Regions from separate parts of the Mesorhizobium sp. W067 genome, predicted to be linked through region 1. Evidence: predicted binding sites of a transcription regulator. Region 1 holds the regulator's gene; the other holds the start of a gene.
The links. The regulator LexA, encoded in region 1, represses DNA repair genes until DNA is damaged. The targets are predictions, from matches to a motif close to TGTTCNNNNTGTGTTCNG.
Positions count from the first base shown of each region.

Region 2: the regulator LexA is predicted to act here: its motif matches at 4,388-4,405, upstream of dinB (DNA polymerase IV).

Region 1 covers NZ_JBTTII010000001.1:1,698,608-1,710,387, forward strand. The annotation lists gene lpxD (UDP-3-O-(3-hydroxymyristoyl)glucosamine N-acyltransferase) at 1-410, shown strand, start outside; gene fabZ (3-hydroxyacyl-ACP dehydratase FabZ) at 412-864, shown strand; gene lpxA (acyl-ACP--UDP-N-acetylglucosamine O-acyltransferase) at 880-1,713, shown strand; gene ACYG97_RS08370 (LpxI family protein) at 1,700-2,602, shown strand; gene lpxB (lipid-A-disaccharide synthase) at 2,592-3,770, shown strand; gene gltA (citrate synthase) at 3,942-5,273, opposite strand; gene gltX (glutamate--tRNA ligase) at 5,455-6,879, opposite strand; gene arr (NAD(+)--rifampin ADP-ribosyltransferase) at 7,342-7,758, shown strand; gene ACYG97_RS08395 (ComEC/Rec2 family competence protein) at 7,871-10,327, shown strand; gene lexA (transcriptional repressor LexA) at 10,321-11,103, opposite strand; gene ACYG97_RS08405 (GntR family transcriptional regulator) at 11,309-11,780, opposite strand, start outside.
Region 2 covers NZ_JBTTII010000001.1:749,817-761,596, forward strand. The annotation lists gene ACYG97_RS03625 (EamA family transporter) at 83-964, shown strand; gene ACYG97_RS03630 (hypothetical protein) at 1,110-2,285, shown strand; gene ACYG97_RS03635 (hypothetical protein) at 2,377-2,469, opposite strand; gene ACYG97_RS03640 (hypothetical protein) at 2,543-2,641, opposite strand; gene ACYG97_RS03645 (hypothetical protein) at 2,701-2,799, opposite strand; gene ACYG97_RS03650 (hypothetical protein) at 2,816-3,088, opposite strand; gene dinB (DNA polymerase IV) at 3,085-4,326, opposite strand; gene ACYG97_RS03660 (hypothetical protein) at 4,560-4,796, shown strand; gene ACYG97_RS03665 (heme-copper oxidase family protein) at 4,951-5,358, shown strand; gene ACYG97_RS03670 (hypothetical protein) at 5,624-5,845, shown strand; gene ACYG97_RS03675 (hypothetical protein) at 5,866-6,096, opposite strand; gene ACYG97_RS03680 (hypothetical protein) at 6,237-6,563, opposite strand; gene ACYG97_RS03685 (hypothetical protein) at 6,725-7,027, shown strand; gene ACYG97_RS03690 (DUF1236 domain-containing protein) at 7,370-7,699, shown strand; gene ACYG97_RS03695 (hypothetical protein) at 7,798-8,013, shown strand; gene ACYG97_RS03700 (DUF2934 domain-containing protein) at 8,106-8,345, shown strand; gene ACYG97_RS03705 (hypothetical protein) at 8,502-8,753, opposite strand; partial or broken gene ACYG97_RS03710 (GSU2403 family nucleotidyltransferase fold protein) at 9,019-9,408, opposite strand; TPP riboswitch at 9,619-9,731, shown strand; gene ACYG97_RS03715 (YkoF family thiamine/hydroxymethylpyrimidine-binding protein) at 9,722-10,330, shown strand; gene ACYG97_RS03720 (ABC transporter permease) at 10,586-11,428, shown strand; gene ACYG97_RS03725 (ABC transporter ATP-binding protein) at 11,425-11,780, shown strand, end outside.

The sequences.
Region 1 (11,780 bases):
GCCGCGTTATCATTCAGGACGATGTCGAAATCGGCTCGAACACGACCGTCGATCGCGGCGCCATGTCGGATACGGTCATCGGTCAGGGGACCAAGATCGACAATCTGGTGCAGATCGCCCATAACGTTCGCATCGGCCGCAATTGCATTATTGCCGGGCTCTCTGGTATTTCCGGCTCCGTCACCGTCGGCGACGGTGTCACCATGGGGGGCGGCGTTGGCCTTGCCGATCATTTGACCATCGGATCAGGGGCCAAGCTTGCTGCAAGAAGCGGGTTCATGAGCAACGTGCCGGCGGGCGAGATCTGGGGAGGCTATCCGGCGCAGCCGATGGCGGAAGCCATGCGTGAGATCGCCATGCTGAGGAAGCTTGCCAGGACGCGCAAGCAGGGCGAAGGGGGAAGTAGCTGAGATGGTGCCGGCGACGCTCGAAGCGGTCGATATATTGGGGTTGATGAAGCTTTTGCCGCATCGCTATCCCTTCCTGATGATCGACCGCATCATCGATATCGACGGCAATGATTCTGCCATCGGCATCAAGAACGTGACCATCAATGAGCCGCATTTCCAGGGCCATTTCCCGGATCAGCCGGTGATGCCGGGCGTGCTCATCGTCGAGGCTATGGCGCAGACGGCCGGCGCGATCTGCATCCGTAACCTCAACACGGAAAAGCCGTCGCTGGTCTATTTCCTGACCATCGACAACGCGAAATTCCGCAAACCGGTCGTCCCGGGCGACCAGTTGAAGATCCACGTCAAGAAAATCAAGATGCGCGGCAACCTGCTCAAATTCGCCTGCGAGGCCATGGTGGAGGGCACAAAGGCCGCCGAAGCCGAGATCTCGGCAATGATGGTTACCGGCTGACGGTTCGAAATGCTCATGAAAATACAGACTTCAATCCACCCCTCGGCCGTCATCGAGGCCGGCGCGCAGATCGGCGAAGGCGCCTCCATAGGACCTTTCTGCTACGTCGGCGCTGACGCCGTGATCGGTGACCGCGTCGAACTGGTCAGCCATGTCTCGGTGCTGGGCGCGACAACCATTGGCGCCGCGACCAAGGTCTATCCGATGGCGACACTGGGCGGACCGCCGCAGAACACCAAGCACAAGGGCGGCCGCACCACTTTGGTCATCGGCCAGAACTGCACGATCCGCGAAGGCGTGACCATGCATCTCGGCACCGATTCCAGCCGCGGCGAGACGACCGTCGGCGACAACGGCAATTTCCTTGCCTATGCCCACATTGCCCATGATTGCGTCGTCGGTAAAAACGCCACCTTCGCCAATGGCGCGACCCTGGGCGGCCATTGCGAGGTCGGTGACAGCGTTTATATTGGCGGCCTCAGCGCCGTTCATCAGTTCGTGCGTGTTGGTGACAACGCCTTTCTCGGCGGCTGCTCGGCTTTCGTCGGCGATGTCATTCCCTACGCCATTGCGGTGGGCAATCGCGCCAGCCTGCGTGGACTCAACATCATCGGCCTGAAGCGCGCCGGGTTGCCGCGCGCCGAAATCTACCTGCTGCGCAAGGCTTACAAGACCATCTTCGACCGCTCCCGCACTGTCGGCGAGAACATCGAATTCGCCAAGGCCGAGTTTGCGTCGTCGCCGACGGCCATGAAAATCATCGATTTCATCACCAGTCGCGGCAAGCGGCATTTTGCCGTCCCGTCGCTTAAGGGTGGCGACGGCGACGATGCCGATGACGAAGGCTGAGGCCACTTCAACGGGCCTCGATCTTGCGCCGGACGCCAGGGTCGGCATCATTGCCGGCGGCGGTAGCTTGCCGGTCGAAGTTGCCGCCGGCCTGGCGGAGGCCGGACATCCGCCCGTCATCATCCTGGTCGAAGGTCAGGCCGACCGTCAGTCCGACCTCACAATCTATGAGCATGAAAGCCTTGCGCTGGAAGACATCGGCTCGCTGGTTGCGTTGCTGAGGCGCCGGCGGATCACCCATCTTGTGCTTGCCGGCGAGATCAGGCGCAGGCCGCGGTTGGTCGACATGCGTCCGAACCTTGGGCTACTGGCACTTATACCCTCGCTCGCCATGGCGCTTGCCCGCGGCGATGACGGGCTGTTGAAGATATTGACCCGCGGCCTGGAGGCACGGGGCGTCAAGGTTGTCGGTGCGCATGAAGTCGTGCCCCGGCTCGTCGCGGCCGAAGGGCCGCTGACCAAAGCAGTGCCGCGAAAGTCCGACTGGCGCGATATCGAGGCGGCACATGCGGCGGCAAAGGCCATCGGCGCGCTCGACATTGGTCAGGCGGCAATTGCCATCGGTGGCCGCACTGTTGCCCTGGAAGGCGTCGAGGGCACCCACGGACTGCTCGAGCGGACGCAGCAGTTGCGCGGCCATGGCAGGCTGGCCGGCAAGACGCGCGGTGTCCTGGTCAAATGCGCCAAGCCTGGCCAGGAATTGCGTGCCGATCTGCCATCTATCGGCCCCCGGACCGTCGAGGCGGCGCATGCCGCGGGGCTCGCCGGCATTGCCGTCGAAGCCGGCCGTTCGCTCATCCTCGAAGGCCCCGCCGTTGTCGCGCGCGCCAATGCGCTCGGCCTGTTCGTGTTCGGCCTGCCGGCTGCGGAGTCTGTCCATGGCAGCTGAGAAGCCGCTGAAGATTGCCATCGTCGCCGGCGAAGAATCCGGCGACCTGCTGGGCGCCGACATCGTGCAGGCGCTAAAGCGCATAACCGGGCGCGAGGTGCAACTCGTCGGCACTGGCGGGCGGCATCTGCAGGCGCTCGGACTGGCGCCGCTGTTCGACGGCGCCGAGATCGCGCTGATGGGGCTCAGCGCCATCCTGCGTGACTTGCCGCGCCTGATGCGGCGGATCAGCCAGACGGCAAGTGCTGTCGCCGCCGAAAAACCCGACTGTCTGATCACCATCGACAGCCCCGATTTCTCGCTGCGCGTCGCCAAAAAGATCCGCGCCGCCGATCCGTCGATCCCGATCGTCCATTATGTCTGCCCGAGCGTCTGGGCGTGGCGGCCGGGTAGGGCGGCCGCGATGAAGCCCTATGTCGACCACATACTGTGCATCCTGCCTTTCGAGGTAAAGGAGCTCAGCCGTCTCGGCGGCCCGCCCGGCACTTACGTCGGACATCGCCTCACGCATGATCCAGGCGTGCAGGGCGCGGCCAGGGCGCAAGCCCAGCCACGCGATCTCTCTGCCGATCACGTCAAGACGCTGCTCGTCCTGCCAGGGTCGCGGCGCGGCGAGGTGAGCCGGCTTATCGGTCCGTTCGGCGAGACGGTGTCGGCGCTGCGCGCGCGTGGCCACCGGCTGCGGCTGTTGCTGCCGACGGTGCCGCATGTCGCCGAACTGGTCAAAACATCGGTGGCGCGCTGGGATCAGGAGCCGGAAATTATCCTCGATCCCGAGCGCAAATGGCAGGCCTTCGGCAAGGCCGATGCGGCGCTGATCGCGTCTGGAACGGTGTCACTGGAACTGGCGATGTCGGGTGTACCGATGGTCTCTTGCTACAAGTTCGATCCGATCATGCTGATGGCGCAGAGCCTGATCACGGTGTGGAGCGCTGCTTTGCCCAACCTTATTGCCGACCGGCCGGTCGTGCCGGAAAGCTACAACCAGTATGTGCGGCCGCACTATCTGGCGCGGCAGCTCGAGGCACTGTTCTCAGACACCGCCTACCGCGCTTGGCAAAAGGACGGCTTTGGCGAGGTTGCCAGACGCATGGCCACCGACAGGCCCTCCGGCGACATCGCCGCCGATGTCGTTCTTCGCCACATCGGGAGAGCGAATAGGGCTTAGTAAGGAGTGAACGATGAATAGTGAATAGCGAATAGTGAATAGCGAATAGCGAATAGTGAATAGTGAATAGTGAATAGTGATTAATGCGCTCTCGCTATAATCAAGCTGCTACTTACTACCTGCTACTTACTACATGCTATTCACTACTTACCATTCACCATTCACTCTCTTTCACCTTTTCGCAATCGGCACGTAGTCGCGTTCCGGGGCGCCGGTATAGAGCTGGCGCGGGCGGCCGATCTTCTGGTGCGGGTCCTCGATCATTTCCTTCCACTGCGCGATCCAGCCGACGGTGCGGGCGACCGCGAACAGCACGGTGAACATGGTGGTGGGGAAGCCCAGCGCCTTCAGCGTGATGCCGGAATAGAAATCGACGTTCGGATAGAGCTTCTTTTCGATGAAGTAGGAATCGGTCAGCGCGATCTTTTCCAGCTCCATGGCGATGTCGAGTAGCGGATCGTCCTTGATGCCGAGTTCGCCGAGTACCTCATGCGCCGTCTTCTGCATGATTTTCGCACGAGGATCGTAGTTCTTGTAGACGCGATGGCCGAAGCCCATCAGCCGGAACGGATCGTTCTTGTCCTTGGCGCGGGCGATGAATTCCGGGATGTGGTCGACATGGCCGATTTCTCCCAACATGTTGAGCGCCGCCTCATTGGCGCCGCCATGCGCCGGGCCCCACAGGCAGGCGATGCCGGCGGCGATGCAGGCGAACGGATTGGCGCCCGACGAGCCTGCAAGCCGCACGGTCGAGGTCGAGGCGTTCTGCTCGTGGTCGGCATGCAGGATGAAGATCCGCTCCATGGCGCGCGCCAGCACCGGATTGATCTTGTATTCCTCGCACGGAACCGCAAAGCACATATGCAGGAAGTTGGCGGCGAAGTTCAGCTCGTTCTTCGGGTAAATGAAGGGCTGGCCGATATGGTATTTGTAGGCCATGGCCGCAATCGTCGGCATCTTGGCGATCAGCCGCATCGAGGCGACCATGCGCTGATACGGGTCCGAAATGTCGGTGGAGTCGTGATAGAAGGCCGACAGCGCGCCGACCACGCCGCACATCACAGCCATCGGATGCGCGTCGCGGCGGAAGCCGGTGAAGAAGCGCGACATCTGCTCGTGCACCATGGTGTGGCGCGTCACCCGGTAGTCGAAATCGTCCTTCTGTGCCTTGGTCGGCAGTTCGCCGTAGAGCAGGAGGTAGCAGACTTCGAGGAAGTCGCCATGCTCGGCCAGCTGGTCGATGGGATAGCCGCGGTGAAGCAGGATGCCGGCATCGCCGTCGATGAAGGTTATCGCCGACTCGCAGCTCGCCGTCGAAGTGAAGCCGGGATCGTAGGTGAAGGCGCCGGTGGTGTTGTAGAGCGCACCGATGTCGATGACGTCGGGCCCGACCGACCCGCTTCGCACCTTGAATTCATGCGTCTTGCCGGCCAGTTCGAGCGTGGCAGTCGACGGGTGCGTCGTCTTGCTGCCGGTTTCCAGTCTCGTCGCAGCTTCGCTCATTCTCAAACTCCTTCATGTTCCTCATGCCGGCAAGGCAATTCCTGCAAACGACACGTCGAAATCACCGGAATGCGCGAACTCGCCACCGCATTTTGGGAGGTGCGTGCCTGATTGGGCCAAGGCCTAATGTTGCACTGCGAAACCCGCCTTTCAATGCCAATCTTTTTGGGCCAGCTCGCTCCTAATCGATTTGATCCGCAATCCGCGCCAGGCTTTCCTCGCGGCCAAGCACGGCAAGCACGTCGAACACGCCGGGCGAGGTGCTACGGCCGGTAAGGGCCGCCCGGAGCGGTTGGGCCACGGCGCCGAGCTTGTGGCCGCCGGCCGCTGCGAACTCGCGCACTGCGGCTTCAGCCGCGGCAGCCGACCAATCGCCCGAAACAGTCTGCAAAGCGGCATGTGCGCCGCGCAGGATCGCGCGCGCGTCGGCACTGAGCAGTGCTGCCGCCTTCTCGTCGATCGGCAGCGGCCGCTCGACGAACAGGAAGGCCGCGCCATCGGCCAGTTCCACCAGCGTCTTGGCGCGCTCTTTCAGGCCCGGCAAGGCGGCCAGCAGCTGCGCCTTCCTGGCGTCGTCGAGACGGGCGGCGATAGCAGATCCGCCTTCGAGGTATGGCAGAGTGGCGACGAAAATGTCGAACAGCTCGGTATCGGCCATCTTGCGCATATGCGCGCCGTTGATTGACTCGAGCTTGGCGAAGTCGAAACGCGCCGCACCCTTGTTGACATCGCCGATGTCGAACCACGAAATCATGTCCTTGATCGACATGATCTCGTCGTCGCCATGGCTCCAGCCGAGCCGCGCCAGATAGTTGAGCAGTGCCTCGGGCAGATAGCCCATGGCGCGATAAGCCTCGACACCGAGTGCGCCGTGCCGCTTCGACAGCTTGGCGCCGTCGGCGCCGTGGATCAGCGGGATATGCGACATCGACGGGACGTCCCAGCCCATCGCGTTGTAGATCACCGTCTGGCGCGCGGCGTTGGTCAGATGGTCGTCGCCACGGATGATGTGGGTGACGCCCATGTCATGGTCGTCGACGACGACGGCATGCATGTAGGTCGGATTGCCGTCCGAGCGCAGGATGATGAAATCGTCGAGGTCCTTGTTGGGGAAGCGCACCTCGCCCTGCACACGGTCGTGCACCACGGTTTCGCCCTCGGTCGGCGCCTTGATGCGGATGGCGCCCTTGACGCCGGGAGGCGCCTCCGAGGGGGCACGATCGCGCCACGCGCCATTGTAGCGCGGCGGCAAGCCCTTGGCGCGTGCGGCCTCGCGCATCGCCTCGAGCTCGGCAGGGGTCTCGTAGCTGTAATAGGCCTTGCCCAGGCGCACCAGCTCCTCGGCCACCTCACGGTGGCGTGGCGCGCGCTCGAACTGCGATATGGCCTCACCGTCCCAGGAAAGGCCGAGCCAGGTCAGCCCATCCAGAATGGCCTGTGTCGCCGCCTCGTTGAAGCGTTCGCGGTCGGTGTCCTCGATGCGCAGCACCATCGTGCCGCCGGTGTGCTTGGCGTACAGCCAGTTGAACAGTGCGGTGCGCGCGCCGCCTATATGCAGATAGCCGGTGGGCGAGGGGGCAAAACGGGTGACGACCGTGTAGGACATGGAACTCTCGGGAACCTTGGAAAGCGGGGCGTGATCGCGCGGGCTTTCGCGCTTTGCGCGTTCATGTAGCATAGGAGGTCTGGGGCGCAAGGGGCAGACCCGATGGCTGGATGAGGCCGGGGCACGTCGCCAATTATCGGTTGCGTCAACGGGCGCCGGAGCCTTGTAGCACAAAATCTGTTCGCACCTCCGCGCAACCTCATTTGGCAGCAGCGTCAATGTCTGGGTTTCATTCGGCTGCAGCGTCCGTCACAGTGCCTGGAACATCGCTGCGACGGTGGTAGTCTCCTCTGACGAGCGGACATTTCTTCACGGAGGCGGCACTGCCCGACTACAAAGCCGCCGTGACAGCGTTGGCTTGGTCACGCATATTGACCTTTCTGCAATCATTATCGTGAACACCGCAACTGTGTGCAGTCCGGTCTCGCCACTAAGGAAGCATGATTGAAAGAAGGACTACCGATGACCAGAAACGCTGACCATACGGAGGGTGATCCGTTCTACCATGGCACCCGGGCGGATTTGAAACCCGGGGATCTGCTGAGCGTCGGCCACCCTTCCAATTTCAGAGGTAAACCACTGTCATGGATCTATTTCACCCAGACACTGGAAGCCGCCATCTGGGGAGCAGAGCTTGCAACGGGTGACGGTCGTCAAAGGATTTACATCGTAAAGCCGACGGGGTTTTTCATGGATGACCCTAACCTGACCGATAAAAAATTTCCCGGTAATCCGACGAAATCCTACCGCTCCCGTGATCCGTTACTCATCCTGGGGGAGCTCGCTGAATGGCAGGGTCATACACCCGAACAATTGAAGGCAATGCACGATGGGCTTGCTCGCCTGAGGGCGGAGGGCCGGGATATGATTGAGGATTGAGCGTCCTTGGCGAGTGATGGTCAATTCCGGCGCGGTGGACGCGACCGCACGGACTTTCGCGCTTTGCGCGTTCATGTAGCATAGGAGGTCTGGGGCGCAAGGGGCAGACCCGATGGCTGGACGTGGCCGGGGCACGAAGGAAGGCGAAGGCGCCGAGGCAAGCGTCAGCGAACGCTCGCTGTTTGCCGATAGTCCCTATGCCGAGCCGCTGCCCCTCGCGCTGCCTGAGCCGCATCCCGGCGTCGCGCCTGCGCTGCCCGGTCACGCCTTGCCGGCGCAAGTCACAGCGCCCGGATCTATCGCCCGCCTGCGCAGACGGCTTCGCCGTCCGTCATGGCCCGCGCTCCGCCGCAGCCTTGCCGCGGCCGCCAACACGGAGCTCGACCGGGGCGTCGCCTTCCTGCTGGTGCCGGTTTTCCTGGCGGCCGGCGTCATCATTTATTTCTCGCTGGCCGGCGAGCCCGGCTTTGCGCAGCCAATCGCCATTGTGGTGCTGGCGACATGTTGCGCTGTCGCCACGCGACCTCGGCCGAGGACGCATCTGTTCTGCATGGCCGCGATGCTGTGCGCGCTCGGCGTCGTCGCCGCCAAGGTCGAGACCTGGCGCGCCGGAACGCAGATGCTCGGCTCCGAGATCCAGACACGGCTGACCGGCCGCGTCGTCAGTCTCGAACAGATGGAGAGCGGGCGCATCAGGCTGACGCTTGACGTGGTTTCGACCGCTTACCCCGAGTTGCGCTACGCCCCGAAGCGGGTCAGGCTCTCGGCGCGGACCGTTCCCGCCGATATGACCGCCGGCTCCCTGATCACCGGCTATGCCAGGCTGTTGCCGCCGACCGGTCCGGTGCGGCCGGAGAGCTACGATTTCTCCTTCGACAGCTATTTCACCGGTATCGGCGGCAGCGGCTTCTTTCTCGGCAATCCGAAAACCATTGCTACGCAGGGACCGCCGCCGCTGGCCGCGCGGCTCTCCTCGGCAATCGAGAACGCGCGCGAAAACATTGCCGACCATATCAGGGGCAAGATCGGCGGCGCCGAAGGCGAGATTGCCGCGGCGTTGATTGTCGGGGTGCGCGCCGGCATCCCGGACGAGGTCAACGAAGCGATGCGGCGCACCGGCATCTACCACATCATCTCCATCTCCGGCCTGCACATGGCGCTGGTTGCCGGCACCATCATGGCGTTGCTGCGTGGCGCCTTTGCGCTGTTTCCCGATTTCTCATCGCGCCGGCCGGTGAAGAAATATGCGGCCGCGGCAGCGCTTGTCTCGATCGCCGCCTATCTCGTTATTTCAGGCGTCGTGGTTGCCGCCGAGCGCAGCTTCATCATGCTGGCGGTCATGCTTGTCGCCGTGCTGTTTGATCGCGCCGCACTCACCATGCGCAATCTGGCGATCTCCGCCATTGCCGTCATCCTGGTGTCGCCGCACGAGGTGGTCGGTCCCAGCTTCCAGATGTCGTTTGCCGCCACCGCCGCCCTTGTCGGCGCCTATGCCGGCTGGGCCGATTACCGCGCCGACAAGGTGAGAACGCCGCCGGCAAAGCGCTCCTTCGTCGGCTTCCTGTCGCGAAAATTCGCGCTGGCCATGGGCGGCCTCGCCATGACCTCGATCATCGCCGGCAGTGCAACCTTGCTGTTCGCCATTTGGCATTTTCAGCGTGTGTCGCCGCTCAGCCTGATCGCCAATCTGGCCGTGATGCCGATTGTTTCGTTGATCGTCATGCCCTTTGCCGTGCTCAGCGCACTGGCGATGCCGTTCGGCGCCGACGGGCCGTTCCTCTATGTGATGGGCAAGGGTCTGATGGCGATGATCGCTATATCGGCCTGGATTTCCGAGCGCTCGCCGGTCGACGCCGTCGGGCTGATCTCCATCCGCTCGGTGCTGTTGGTGGCGGTCGCCCTCGTCATCGCCACCATGGCCACCACCTGGCTCAGGCTGGCGGCCGTGCCTTTCGCGCTGGCCGGCCTGTTGACGGTGCCGCAGGTGCTTACGCCCGACGTGCTCATATCCGAGGATGCGCATCTGGTGGCCATGCCGATCGGTGGCGGCGAACTCGCCCTCAACCGCGAAGGCTCCAACGAATTCACCACGGACAATTGGAAACGGGCGCTGCGGGCCGAAACCATTATCCCGCCCGAGATTTTCGAGGCAACAGATACGCGGTTCGATCTCGATCCGCTCGATCTGCCGCCCGGGTCGCCCTTCTATTGCATGGGCGATCTCTGTATCGCCCGACACCCTTCCGGAGCCATTGTAGCCCTTGCCAAAGACCGCAAGACGGCGCGGCCGGCCTGTGCCTTCGCTAGCCTGATCGTCATCGATGACGCCACGGCCTACAATCCGTGCCGCGACCCGCTGGTGCTGGTCGTGACGAAGAAACAGCTGGCCCGCGACGGCAGCGCCGCCGTCTTCTTCGATCCGCAATCGGCAGCTGCAGCGCCAACCATCCGCTTCGCCGTCGACAAGCCGTATCGCCCCTGGCACGAGCAGCGCCGCTTCTCCCGCGAAGCGCGCGGCCTGCCGCCTTACAACCAGCGTGAAAAGTACAAACCCAAGCCGGCTCAGTAGCGCCGGATCAATCCGACAAGCTTGCCCTGCACCTTCACCCTGTCCGGTCCAAAAATGCGGGTCTCGTAGGCCGGGTTGGCGGCTTCCAGGGCGATCGAGGCGCCCTTGCGGCGGAAGCGTTTCAGGGTCGCTTCCTCATCGTCGACCAGCGCCACCACGATCTCGCCGGGGCTGGCTGTGTCGGCATTGCGGATGATGACCGTGTCGCCATCGAAAATGCCGGCCTCGATCATCGAATCGCCCTTGACCTCGAGCGCGTAGTGTTCGCCGCCCATGATCATGTCGGGCGGCACCGAGATCGAATGGGTCTGATGCTGGATGGCGTCGATCGGCACGCCGGCGGCGATGCGTCCCATCACCGGGATTGAAATCGAGGAAACGGCATCGTCATTGCCGGCAGACATCGAACGCGACGGCGAGCCCGGCTTGATCTGGCGGCCGAGACCGCCTTGGCCCATCCCGCCTTGTCCCTGGCCGCCTTGCCCTTGGCCGGCTTGACCAAGACTGCCCTGAATGACGCTCGGCGAAAACTTCCTCGCCGCGTTGAGGCCTGGTGCGATCGAGTCGGGTAGCCGCAGCACTTCCAGCGCGCGCGCCCGGTTCGGCAGCCGGCGAATGAAACCGCGCTCCTCAAGCGCTGTGATCAGTCGGTGGATGCCGGACTTGGAGGCGAGGTCGAGCGCTTCCTTCATCTCGTCGAAGGACGGCGGGATTCCGCTCTCCTTCAGGCGTTCATGGATGAACATCAGAAGCTCATGTTGTTTGCGCGTCAGCATCGCGGCCCCCAAGGGTTCTGAAACCAGAATCGGAAAAAACAAACCCAGAACAAACACTATCTGTTCCAGTTGTGTTCCGCAACCTTTTAAAGTTTAATGAATGTGTTGACGTTATGTTCAGCGTAACGTTCGGCGCTGCGAGCGCCGCCTGCGCCCAGTTGCCAGCAACGGGGTGAAACGAAGACAAAGTGCCCTGCGTCGTCGGTTACGATCGCCGCTTCCCTTTCGGACGGGGCTGCGCAGCATCCGCGCCGGGTTCGCTCTGGGCATAGACCTGCAGCGTGGAGCCGATGTGAGCGGTCATCAGAGTTTTCGCACGTTCGACGTCGCGATCGAGGGCCGCTTCCATCAGGGCGGTATGGTGTTCGATCGCCACGGCGTCGCGCAGGGCCGCCACGGCCTTCCGGTGCCCATCCGTGCGGCCGGCGGCGGCGCGCAGCGTGGGGGCCAGACCCAGAAAGCGGTGATGGCGATGCAATTGGTCGGAAATCGTTGCATTGAAGCGCAGCAGCCAGCTGGATGTCGCGGCACTGAGCAGCGCCGCATGGAAGGCATCGTGTTTTTCGTACCACGCGTCGACCGCATCATCCGATGGATCGTCGAGAACAGACCCGCACCGTGAGAGACGATAGTGGGCGGCAACGACCGCGTCTTCCCACTCGCGGTCGCCCTTCTCG
Region 2 (11,780 bases), 950 kb from region 1:
TCGTGCCACACGACAGCCAGGCCCTTTATCCCTATCTCCGGCCTGCGCTACGGCCGGCTGGTCGCGCGGGGAGGGACTGGAATTGACGTCGACGCCGATTGCCGCAGCTGAAGCGAAGGGCTTGCCGATCGGCGCGTTGCTTGGCGCCATGGTGTCGATCCAGATCGGCGCCACCTTCGCCAAGGGCCTGTTTCCGCTGATCGGCGCCAATGGCACCACGGCGCTGCGGCTGGCCGTGGGCGCGCTGATGCTGGCGGCGGTGCTGAGGCCGTGGCGGGTGCGGCCGTCGCGCGCCGTGCTGCCCTGGCTCATCGCCTATGGCGTCAACCTCGCGGCGCTGAACCTGCTGTTTTATGCAGCGCTCGCCAGAATTCCGCTCGGCGTCGCGGTGGCGCTCGAATTCTCCGGCCCGCTGCTCGTGGCGACGCTGTCGTCGCGGCGCGCCACCGACTTCGTCTGGGTGGTGCTGGCCGTTGCCGGCATATTGCTGTTGTCGCCCTTCATCCACTCCGGCAGTGCACTCGACCCGATCGGCGTGATGCTGGCGCTGGCCGCCGGCTGCTGCTGGGCGCTCTACATCGTCTTTGCACAAAAGGCGGGCGCCGAGCTTGGCAGCCAGACCACGGCTTACGGCCTGGTCATTGCCGCTGCCGTCGGCCTGCCGTTCGGCCTCGCCGAGGCGGGTACCGGCCTGATCGCACCGGCGATCCTGGTCAGCGCGCTGCTGGTCGGGCTGTTCTCCAGCGCCTTGCCGTTCTGGCTGGAGATGGTGGCGCTGACCCGGATGCCGGCCAGGCTCTACGGCACGCTGACCTGCCTGGAGCCGGCGCTGGGCGCGCTGGCCGGCTTCCTGTTCCTGCACGAGATCCTGAGCCCGTTGCAATGCGCGGGCATCGCCGCCGTGGTCGTCGCCGCCTTCGGAGCCGCGCTGACCACCAAGCCGCCGGTGCCATCGCCGGAATAGGTGCCTGAAATGGGTATGTGACGCCGATGCCGTGGTCCGCCGGTCCCGTGTCCGGTTGCTCAAGCGCCTGCAGCATCGATATATGGATCGATGTATGTGCAGGAGATCCAGATGAGCAGGGCCGACAGCATTGCTTGAGCCGTCCGTGATCAAGGCAATACTCCTTGTCGGGTTCGCGGCTGTCGTTGCGGCTCTCGCCTGGCGGCTGGCGCGGTCTCGTCGCAAGGCCCGGCTTCGTGAAGATCCGGCCAACGACTACGCCGTGCGCCGGGACTGGTCGGGCAACCACGGCAAGCTCAATCATTCGACCTTTGTCTATTTCGATTCCGATCGCGACGGCCGCTACGGGCTCGGCGACCGCCCGATGGCCGGCATCATGGTCAGACTGCATGATGGCGACGGCCGCTTCGTCGCCGCGGCGCGGAGCAATCGCGGCGGCTTTGCCAATTTCCTGGCGTCGGCGAAACGTCGGGCCGCGCCCATCCATGTGCCGGGCAGCTACCGCTTCACCGTGTCGGTTCCGCCCGGCTGGCGCTCGAGCAGCGCCAACGAGGTCCAGTCGCAGCACCTCCGGCCGCTGCCGGGCTCGCCCACCGGGCTGGTCTCGGAAGCAATGCTGCAGCCGGTCGGCCTGTTTGCGATACGCCGGCTCAGCGGCCGCGTAGCGGACGGTGTCTCGGCGAGCATCTCGGTGATGGCGAAAGGGCAAGAGGTGGCGGTGCATCCGCTAAGTGCTGGCGCTGGCTTCCGTCTCGATCTGCCCGATGACGCCGACGCGATCGAAGTCACCGGCGATGGCAGGGAACGACGACTGGTCTTGTCGGCCTACCCGACCGAGCTCGGCCTGCTGTCGCCCGAGAACGCGGCTGTCGACAGCGCCGCGTCCTTGCAGGCCATCGGTTTCGACGATGTCACGACGCGCGGCCTGCGCAAGGTGCCGTCCGGTTATGCCGGGTTGACCTGGTTCAACCTGAACGCACTGGCGCGCGATCATACCGAAGGCAGCGAAGGCTACGTCAACGGCAATATCTCGGGAGACCATGTCTGCTATACGAGCAGCGGACACCCGGCCGAATTCTCGAGCGACAAACCGTTCGGGTTCCATTCCGTGATGCTGACGGCGGCATGGTTGAAGTCCGAAGGCGAAACCGCACTGGTCGAGAGCTGGCTTGGCGACCGGCTGATCGCCAGCGACACGATCGTCCTGTCGGCACTGGCGCCCGTCCACTATGCGCCGATGTTGGCGGCGGTGACGCGCGTGCGCCTCTCCACGAGCCACTATTGGCAGCTCGTGCTCGACGATCTGGTGGTTGCGCGCTGAACGGTCCCGCCGCCTGCGGGAGATCATGCTCTGGAAACGATCAAGCCGCCCGACTCTGTCAGGAGGATCTCGATCTACCGGGGGAACGAGTTTAGCCCGGAATAGGAGCAGAAGCGCCGTTCGCGGTGATCTGCGAGAGCTTGCCCTTCTTGACCAGCACCGGCTTCGAATAGGTCTTCCTCATTTTCCACTCTCCACGTCGGGCACCCAAAGCCCTGTTCCCGGCCAGACGGCACGAGGCGTCGGATAATCGGCTGCTAGACTGCGACCGGCCCGGAGCCGTTACCATTGTCGGCTGTAACCTGCGAGAGCTTGCCCTTCTTGACCAGCACCGGCTTCGAATAGGTCTTCTTCATGCCGCATCTCCAGTGTCAGGCGAGGCCGCCAGATCAGGCGACAGTCCGACTCAACGACTTCACTCGATCGGGCCGGAACCCGCTCCATTGGCGAGCGCCGTAACCTGCGAAAGCTTGCCTTTTTTGACCAGAACAGGCTTCGAATAGGTTTTCTTCATAGTGAATCCTCCAAGCTTACGCGATAATGCCAGACGGATCGGCACTGTCAACCTTCGCGGCGCCGTCGTCCCGTCCCGGGTTTTCTTGGCGCCGATGCGTTAATCGCAAATCCACCTTCATCGAGAAATCGTTGTTCTTGGGCGTGCATGGCGCGGCCGGGTTGCGGTGCGGAAAACGTCCGAAACGGCGGCGGGTCTGGCCTGGTTGGTCGGCCTGGTCAAACAGAGCGGCAATGCAGCGCGGAATGGCCCAGCCTAAACATTGGCCTTGCCGTCGCGCCGCACTCACAGTTCCTTCTCCGCCAGTTCGCGGAAGGCATCGGGAACCGAGCGCCGGGCTTCCAGCGCCACGGCGCCATAGCCGACAGCCTCTCTGCCAAAGCGCTGGCGGATCTTGTCGATGGCGCGGTCGGCGCCAAAGCGCGCCAGGCCTTGCCTGCTGCCGGGCCGCTGCTTTTCATCGGCAAGCCCGAGCGGCAACTCCAGCTGCAGCTCGGCACTTTCTTCCAGCTGCGACACCGAAATCGCCAGCAGCGAGATGGTCTTCTCTCGAGGGTTGGCGGCCAGCACGCCGCGCACCAGCTCCTCGGCGATTTCGGCCAGCATCGCGGTTGCCGAAATCGGCTGATCGAGCGTCAGCGAGCGTGTGACCGCGCGCAGATCGGCGAAACGCACGCGCACCGTCACCGTGCGCCCGGGCCGTGATTTCGCCCTGAGCCGGCTGGCGACCCGGTCTGCCAGATGCAGCAGGACGGGTCCGAAGATACGCGCCTCGGCCGGCCGTCTGCCAAGCGCCGACTGCGCGCCGGCGGAATGCGACCGCCTGTGGGTTTCGAGCTTTCGCGGGTCGCGGTTCCATGCCAGCGACGCCAGCTTTTCGCCGGCGGCGGGCCCGAGCAATCTTCGCAGCGCCCCACCATGCGTCTTTGCCAACTGGCCGATGGTCTCGATGCCGATCTCGGCCAGCCGCGCTCTGGTCGCCGGGCCGACGCCCCACATCAGCCCGACCGGCAGATCATGCAGGAAGGCAAGTTCGGTGTCCGGATCGACCACCACCAGCCCGTCGGGCTTGGCCACCTGCGAGGCGATCTTGGCCAGATGCTTGGTGCGCGCCACGCCGATCGAGATCGGCAGGCCGAGCTCTGCCCGGACGCGCCGACGCACCGTGGCGGCAATCTCGGCCGGCGGCCCGAACAGATGCGTGCAGCCGGCGACGTCGGCAAAGGCTTCATCGATGGAAATCCGCTCGACCAGCGGCGTGAAATCGTCGAGCACCTTGATGGCGGCGTCGCCCAGCCGCTGATAGTCGGCGAAATGGCCGCCGACGAAAATCAGTCCGGGGCAAAGCTCGCGCGCGCGTCGTCCGGGCATGCCGCCGCGCACGCCGAAAACCCTGGCTTCGTAGGAGGCGGCAAGCACGACGCCGCCGCCGACGGCGATCGGCTTGCCCCTGAGCGCCGGGTCGAGCAGCTGCTCGACCGAGGCGTAGAAGGCGTCGAGATCCGCATGCAGGATGGTGGGCTCCATCCCGACCGTTCCCTTTGCGGCGTTGCAGCATTAGCCGCGTCTGTTGTGATAGGCGTTTTTGCCGAACAAATAGAGAACAAACAGGGCCTATTGTCAATCGAAGCGGTTGCCGCCGGCCGGTCCGTTCCAGGTCGGGCCGTCGAGTGCTCCGCCTGGGCATCGGACCTGCGGAACATTGTCTCTCGCCTCAGCGTTCATATCCGCGACGGGACGCTGTTTTTGTGGAGGCCGGTATGGGCCAGTTCGAGATGATCGACCTCGTCAGCGTCGTTGACGCCTGCACGAGCGATCGCGTTGCCGGGCACTGCGTGTCAATGGCCAGGGCGGTGGAGGAGTTGCGAGTGCTGACCGGTGATTTCGTATCGCCGGACGAGACGGTGGCCAACGCGCTGTCGGCAGTGGCGCTGGGGCGCGGCTGCGCGGTGGTGTTCGACGAGCGAGCGGGCGCCGACATCTTGCTGACGCCGTAGCGCGGCGGCGCCGGGTTGTGGCAGCCAGAAAAGTCGAACAGCGTGCAAAAAGCTGTGCAGGCATGGCCCCATAACCGGGGCGTGGAAAAGTTCTGCGCGTGGGTGTATTCTCCAGGTCGCAAGCGGTCGCAGACCGCATAGGGGGAGAAATGACATGCCGAGGGTTTCAGAACTCTTTTTCAAAACTGCCATCTTGTTCCTGATGTTGGGGATTGCGGCCGGCCTGCAGATGGCGATCTCGGGTGACCACGCCGCTTTTCCGGCGCACGCGCATATCAATCTGCTCGGTTGGGTGACGAGCGCCATCTTCGGCGGCTACTACGCGCTCAATCCGCAAAAGGCGGCGCGTCGCATCGCCATGATCCACTACGGGCTCTACACTCTCGGCTTGGTGATCATGCTGCCGGCGCTGTATGTGATGCTGCAGGGAAACCCGGCGCTTGAACCGATTGTCGCCGGCGGCTCGCTCATTATCGCCGCTGCCGTTCTGGTTTTTGCTTTCGTGGTGTTTTCGCCCGAAACGGCGCGCTCGGTGTCCGGCGTGGTTCCGGCCTCTCGCTGACTGTTCGCGCGCGGCGATCAAAGTCCGACCCGCGTTCGCGACCCCGACACGGGTTGGCCAAGCCGATGGCCGCAGCCGCTGGCTGCGGTGTCTATCGCCGCGTCGGCGCTTAACATACCCGAGTCCCACCACGTATTATTTCGTGACTATTTGGCGCCGGAACCTTCCCAGATATCGCGCGTTGCGGCGACTGTATTCGCGCTGCCTTATATATAGGCAGACTTGAGTACGTCCACAGCATGGGTTGGGGGAGGAGCAGGCCACCATGTCGAAAAGAGAAATCGGAACGTCGGCCTCACTGGGCCGACGCATCGCCGATCTGAAAGCCAGGATGCGAGACGCCAGCGTTACTGAACACGAGATGCAGACCTTCCAGAAGGTCGCAGCCATCATGGGAGGTGTCGAAGGCTCCCTACGCCTCGACGCCGACGACCTGATCGCGGCGTCCTTCGTCACCGAGGCGCTCGGCGATCCCGGGTCGAATTGAAGGTCAGAGCCCGTCGGCACTCAAGTGCCGGCGGTCGATGGCCCGGTTCGCAGCGCCGCGATGCCGGAGCGTGTCTGCACCGCCCGCGGCGGGGATTTCTTGCGCACTTTGAAGATTTCAGGCGAGCGGCCTCGACGGCGCTTGAAATATTGGGCTTCGCGTTCGTGCTTCTCGGCTGCTTCTCGGCTGTCGAAGGTGCCGAGATTGTCGCCGTCCAGCCCTTGACCACAAGGGCTAAGCCAAACCGCCAAGGCGCCTTAAACGAAGGATCCGGCCAGCCGGATCCTTCGAAATATCGCGATGCTCCGGCATCGCCTTCAGCTCATACTTGGTCCAACTGGTGACGGCGTGGACGTCCCGGGAAACCTCTCGAAAGTCCGCGGTCGCTGCCTTACACGTCGTCGAACGGGCCGCCGCGCCTCGCCAGGTCGTGACCAATGGCGGCTTCCTCGGCGTCGTCGGGCAAGGCATCGTCACTGTCTTGGTAGGGGTTGTCGTCATCCTCCTCGGGCAGTTCGCCTTCCTTCTCGACACCGGTGGTGTCCGGCAGGCTTTCCTCATCTGCTCCGTCGGGCAGGACCGTTGCGCCACGCAGCGCATCCCAATCCTGCCGACCCGGCGTCGGCGCTTCCACTTCATCATTGGCGATCCTGTCGCGGGCATCGTTTTTGCTCGGTGGCGCCTCGACCTCGTCATTGGGTTTTCTGTTTCGTTCCATGATTGCCTCCTCTGGGCGGCTTAGCGTCGAGAAGGTGGAACTCACTTCCGGCTGCCAGGTTCCAGCAACCACTCCAGCTTCAGTGGAACCAATTGCAGCCAGTCTGCTTTGCCAAGGACTAGTCTGCTTTGCCAAGGTGATGAATCCAGAGGAGCTGGACCATGAAGACTTTCCCCCTCATCCCATGCGTGCTGCTCTTGGCGCTGGTCGACCCGGCGGCCGCGCAGGACAATAGCGACCAGCACGGCCCTGCCGCGCCTTGCCAGGCGCAGCCTCAGGACGATGGTCAGAAGCCGCCGGCCGCCAATGGCGGTGGCGAATCGTCCAGCACGCTCGGTCCCTGCGGCGGCGTGCTGCAGCCGCCGCCCAGTGGTGACCAGGGTATGACGCAGCCGCCGCCGGATCAGGGCAAGACGCCGGTGATCAAGCCTGGCGAGGTGCCTGCGCAGCCGCCGAAGCAATGACCTTTGCTTGAAACTTCACGGCGTGGCACGAAGGCGGTCGGTTCCGGTCTTGGCCGGGCACGACGCGGTCACCGGATCAATGCCGGCGCCGGCCGCGATCGCCACCGGAATTGGAGCCGTGCATCGTCCATGTCGAAGGTCTCCTGAGGGATTGTGCTTCAATGCGAATCTTGCGGGTGCGGGTTCTGCTGGCATGACCGGAAGCCGATCAATTTAGTCTCCGCTTGCGGAACAAGACCGTACCGGCTGCGTTTGCCTCCAGGAGCCCGCCACCTCGATCTGCGCTGTTTTCGCCTCATGCGGGAACACGGCGGAGCTCGCCAACAACGACAGGAGACGAAGATGAAAACCATCCTTATTCCCGCCGTCGCCGGGCTCGCCATGATCGCTGGTATCGGCATTGCCGCCGCCGACGAGGTCATCGTCACGCAGCCGGCACAGCAGCAGGTGATCATCACCCCGGAACAGCGCACGGTCGTGCACCAATACGTAAAGAAACATCCGCTTGCCTCGGTCAATCTGCTCGGCGTCGAATTGAATGTCGGCACTGCCTTGCCTGACACTGTCGAGCTGCAGGAGGTTCCCGACGTTCAGTACAGATACGCCGTCGTCGACAACCATACCGTGTTGGTCGACCCCAGCACGCGCAGGATTGTCGAGGTGGTCGAGTAACGCTCGACAACCTAACCATTCATCGGTGATACGGCCCTGTCGTTCTTCCCAAAAGGGCGGCAGGGCCGAATGACGAACATGATGAAAGGAGAATTGCCATGTTGCCGCATGTCGAGACCCCGAACTCCGCCAATGTTGCGGCGTGTTGCGACAAGTTGCTGGCCGAGCGCAACACGGCGCTGTTATCGATGAAGGAAGCGATCGCGCTCCTGCGGGAGCGCACCGGCACCGATCGTTCGGATGCCGACCTCGCCGGGCTGATCGTCAAGAAAGCGGCGCTGCTCGGCGTTGCGGTGATTTCCGACCCGCGCTGAGATGTCTCGTCACTCAAGACGCCGGTCGAATTTTCGGCTAATGTTTTCGTGGAATCTGGACCAACCGACCGGACCCAACCACGGAGGCTTAAGTGACGGACGACAAACAGGACCGCATTCGCCAGCGCGCGCACGAGATCTGGGAAAAGGCCGGCCGGCCTGAAGGCGCGCATCAGGAACACTGGGAGCAGGCCACGGCTGAAGTCGATGGCGCGGTCGCCAAGCCCAAAAAGGCGGCGAAGAAAGCTGACGCCAAGCCCGCCAAGGCAGCCGCCAAGCCAAAGGCGGCGAAGCCTGCCGCTGCAAAGTCCGGCAAAGCCAAATCGAAATAAGGCCAGAAATAAGGCCAGTCGAAATAAAGCAAGGCCGGAATTCGCTGGCCGGGGCCATCCTTGGCGCCCGCCGTTCAGGCGCGCCCGAGCCTCTCAACCTGACGAATTGCGCCTGCGACGGGCAGCGCAATTCCTTGTGTTTGGCGACAGGCGCCCTCATGCCTCCCAGGCATAACTCGACAGCGCAAAGCGAATGCCGGCAGCTGTCATGGCCAGTTCGCATTCGGTGATCTGGCGCAGGTGGCGCAGATAGCGCGTTACAGTCTGTGGCAGCCAGCCGGCGCAGGCCTCGACATAGGCGCGGCTGTGAACAAGGGTGCCGGTCGACAGCCTCTCGTCCTTCTCGGCAACGACTTTCAGATATTGGCGGACGAAGCGGATGTCGTCGGCGATGTCTTGGCTGGCCATTCGCCAAGCCCCGGCGAGGCGTTCGCACTGATCGAATGACAAGGGCAACAAAGGGGGCGGCAATAAAGGCGGCGGCAACAAAGGCGGCGGCAACGACGGGGGTGACAGCAAAGGCCGAGAGAGATCGGCGAAGGCAACATGGTTCGCTGTGCTCAAGGACATTCCTCTCTGCGAAAAGAGATATCGTACTTTATGTACGAATAAGCGTCAAGCCAATTTCGTACGGTTGGGACGATGGAAATGAATATAGCAGCGGTCGCTTCAGCTAATCCCGCATCGTGAATCCTTCAGGAGTCGCACCAATTTCGCGGAGGGATTTCCCCAGGATGGTGTGACTGTTTTCCCTCGTGGCGGCGTCGAACAGGTTCAAGCCGCCCCGGATCGTCTCGCGCCAGTTTTCGCCCTTGTCCCACGCTTCCATGAAGGCGAAGGCAAGGTCGTCCTGGCGACGCGTGGCTTCGAGCGCTTGGGTCAGCAGGCGCGCTTGATGGAGATCCTTCTCCCGCTTGGCGCCAGCGCTCGGCCCGCGTCGCGAGGCGACGATCAGCTTGTGGATGGCGTAGCGCTGGGGCGAGGGGACCAGCACAGGCAAGCCCGAGCGATGCAGGAGCACAGTCCGGATGGGGTCGCGGATAAGGAAATCCAGAAACCGTAAGGGCTGCGCGGAGTCTCTGCCGTTTTCTTATAATTACGTTTATCAACTTGAATTTCAACGCAGTTATAAGAAGTTCGTGGAAACGTTATAACGCAACGAACTGACGAGTCGTCTGTTAACGCCCGGGCGCCCGGCACGTCTGGCCCAAAACACTTTCCCGCAGTGCCTCAACAAACGGCTTCCCCAATGCCGCGAACGGTGCTTTAACCCGCCCATCCACAGGGGTGCTCCGTATCGTCGGGGCTGAGATGAGGGCGGCAAGCCTTCGGACCCTAAAGCTGATCTGGATAATACCAGCGGAGCGAGGCGGGCGATGTTTTCAGGCGCACAGATTTCCCTTTATCCCATGACCGACGATTTCGTCGGCGTCATCCTCGGCGCGTTCGGCGCGCTCGATCCCTGGCGCGACCGGCTGCGGATCGAAACCGATGACATCTCGAGCCTTATGGTCGGGCCGCCCGAGGTGCTGTTTCCCGCCATGCGCGACCTGTTCGTCGCGGCGGCCAAAAGCGGCAAGCACTGCGTGCTTTCGGCGGCGGTCTCGCGCGGCTGTCCGGGCGAGCCCGACGATCCGATCTGCCGCTCCGACGAGACCGGCGGCCCCGCCATTCCGCTGGACGAGCGCAAGATCGCCGCGATCCGCGCTGTCCAGGCCACGCCGTCGACCGGCCAGCCGGTGGCGGCGCAGTTCTCGCTCTACGTTATGGGCACGGGCGACCATATGGACGAGATCTACGGCTGCATCGATTTCCTGAAACAGTCCGGCGTCTTTGAGCGCTCAAAGAACTTCTGCACCAAATTGCGTGGCGATGCCGGTGCGGTGTTTGCCACGCTCAACGAGGCCTTCTGCCGCTTCGGCCCCGGCGCCGGCCACGTCACCCTCGACATCACGATCTCGGCGAACAGCCCGAGCGCCGTCTGAGCCGCGGCTCAAGCGTCGTTCCTTGAGGATATTGCCGTGGCTGGTTTATCTGACCCATTGCGTGGAGGAGATGCCTCTGACCCCTCAGCACAGAGAGGAGGGGAGCCATTGGCGATTGGCGAAGACCGCGATGCCCACGAATCTCCCCCCTCGAGCAGGAGATGGCCGGCAGGCCAGAGGGGGTCCCAGCGCGTGGAGCGCCGACGTCCTTTTCGCATCGGCAAGGCGTGGGCGCTCTATGCGAGACGACCCCCTCTGTCGCCTTCGGCGACATCTCCCCCTCGAGGGGGGAGATTAGCCGCAGCCATCGCCAAGACCATCCCCGCCGCCTGCGCCTCCGCCCTGCTCCTCGCGGCGTGGGAGCTCTACGCCCGCTATGGTGGCGCTGCGCCCACCATGCTGCCGGCGCCGTCGCGCGTGCTGCAGCAGGCCTGGGAGCATCGCGCTGCCCTTGCCGACAACACGCTGCCCACCATCCGCGCCACATCAGCCGGCTTCGCCTGCTCGTTGGTCGCTGCCTTCGTGCTTTCGGCGCTGGTCGATTTCTTGGCCCCGCTGCGCCGCGCGCTGTTTCCGCTGCTGATTGTCAGCCAGACCTTGCCGCTGGTCGCGATTGCGCCGCTCATCGTACTGTGGTTCGGCTTCGGGCTGATGCCAAAAATCTTGCTTGTGGCGCTCGTTACCTTCTTCCCGATGATGGTGGCGCTGGTCGAGGGTTTTGCCGCGACCAGCAAGGCGATTTCGCAGATGCTCGCCACCATGGGGGCAGGGCGCTGGCGCATCTTCTGGCTGGCGCGCCTGCCTTCGGCGCTGCCCTATTTCTTCGCCGGGCTGCGCATCTCCATCACCTACGCCGTCGTCGGCGCGATCTTCGCCGAATATGCGGGGGCGGCGAAGGGGCTGGGCATCTACATGCTCAATGCCAAGAACAACTTTCGGCCCGATCTGGTGCTCGCCGCGGTCGCCGTCAGCGCCGCGCTCACGCTTGTCTTGTTCGCCATTGCGGTGCTCGTCCAGCGCTTCGCCATGCCTTGGGAGAATGCAGGGAGCGAAAGCCGCGACGGCAAGGTTGAAGCTGCAGAAGAGAACCGTCAATGACGCGGCTCGAACTCCGGGACATCAGGAAGAACTTCGGCGCGCTTGAGGTGCTCGCCGGCATTTCGCTTCATGTCGCGGCCGGCGAGTTCGTCTCCATCCTCGGCCCTTCCGGCGCCGGCAAGTCGACGCTGTTCCAGTTGCTGACCGGCGCGCTGAAAGGCGAGGGCGACATGCGCTTCGACGGCGCGCCATTGCAGGGCAGCCCCTTCGCCTTCATGCCGCAGCGCGACGCGCTGATGCCGTGGCGGCGCGTCATCGACAATGTGACGCTGGGGCTGGAAGTGCAGGGTCTTGGCCGCAAGGCGGCGCGCGAACGCGTCGCGCCGTTGTTCGCTGAGTTCGGCCTTGCCGG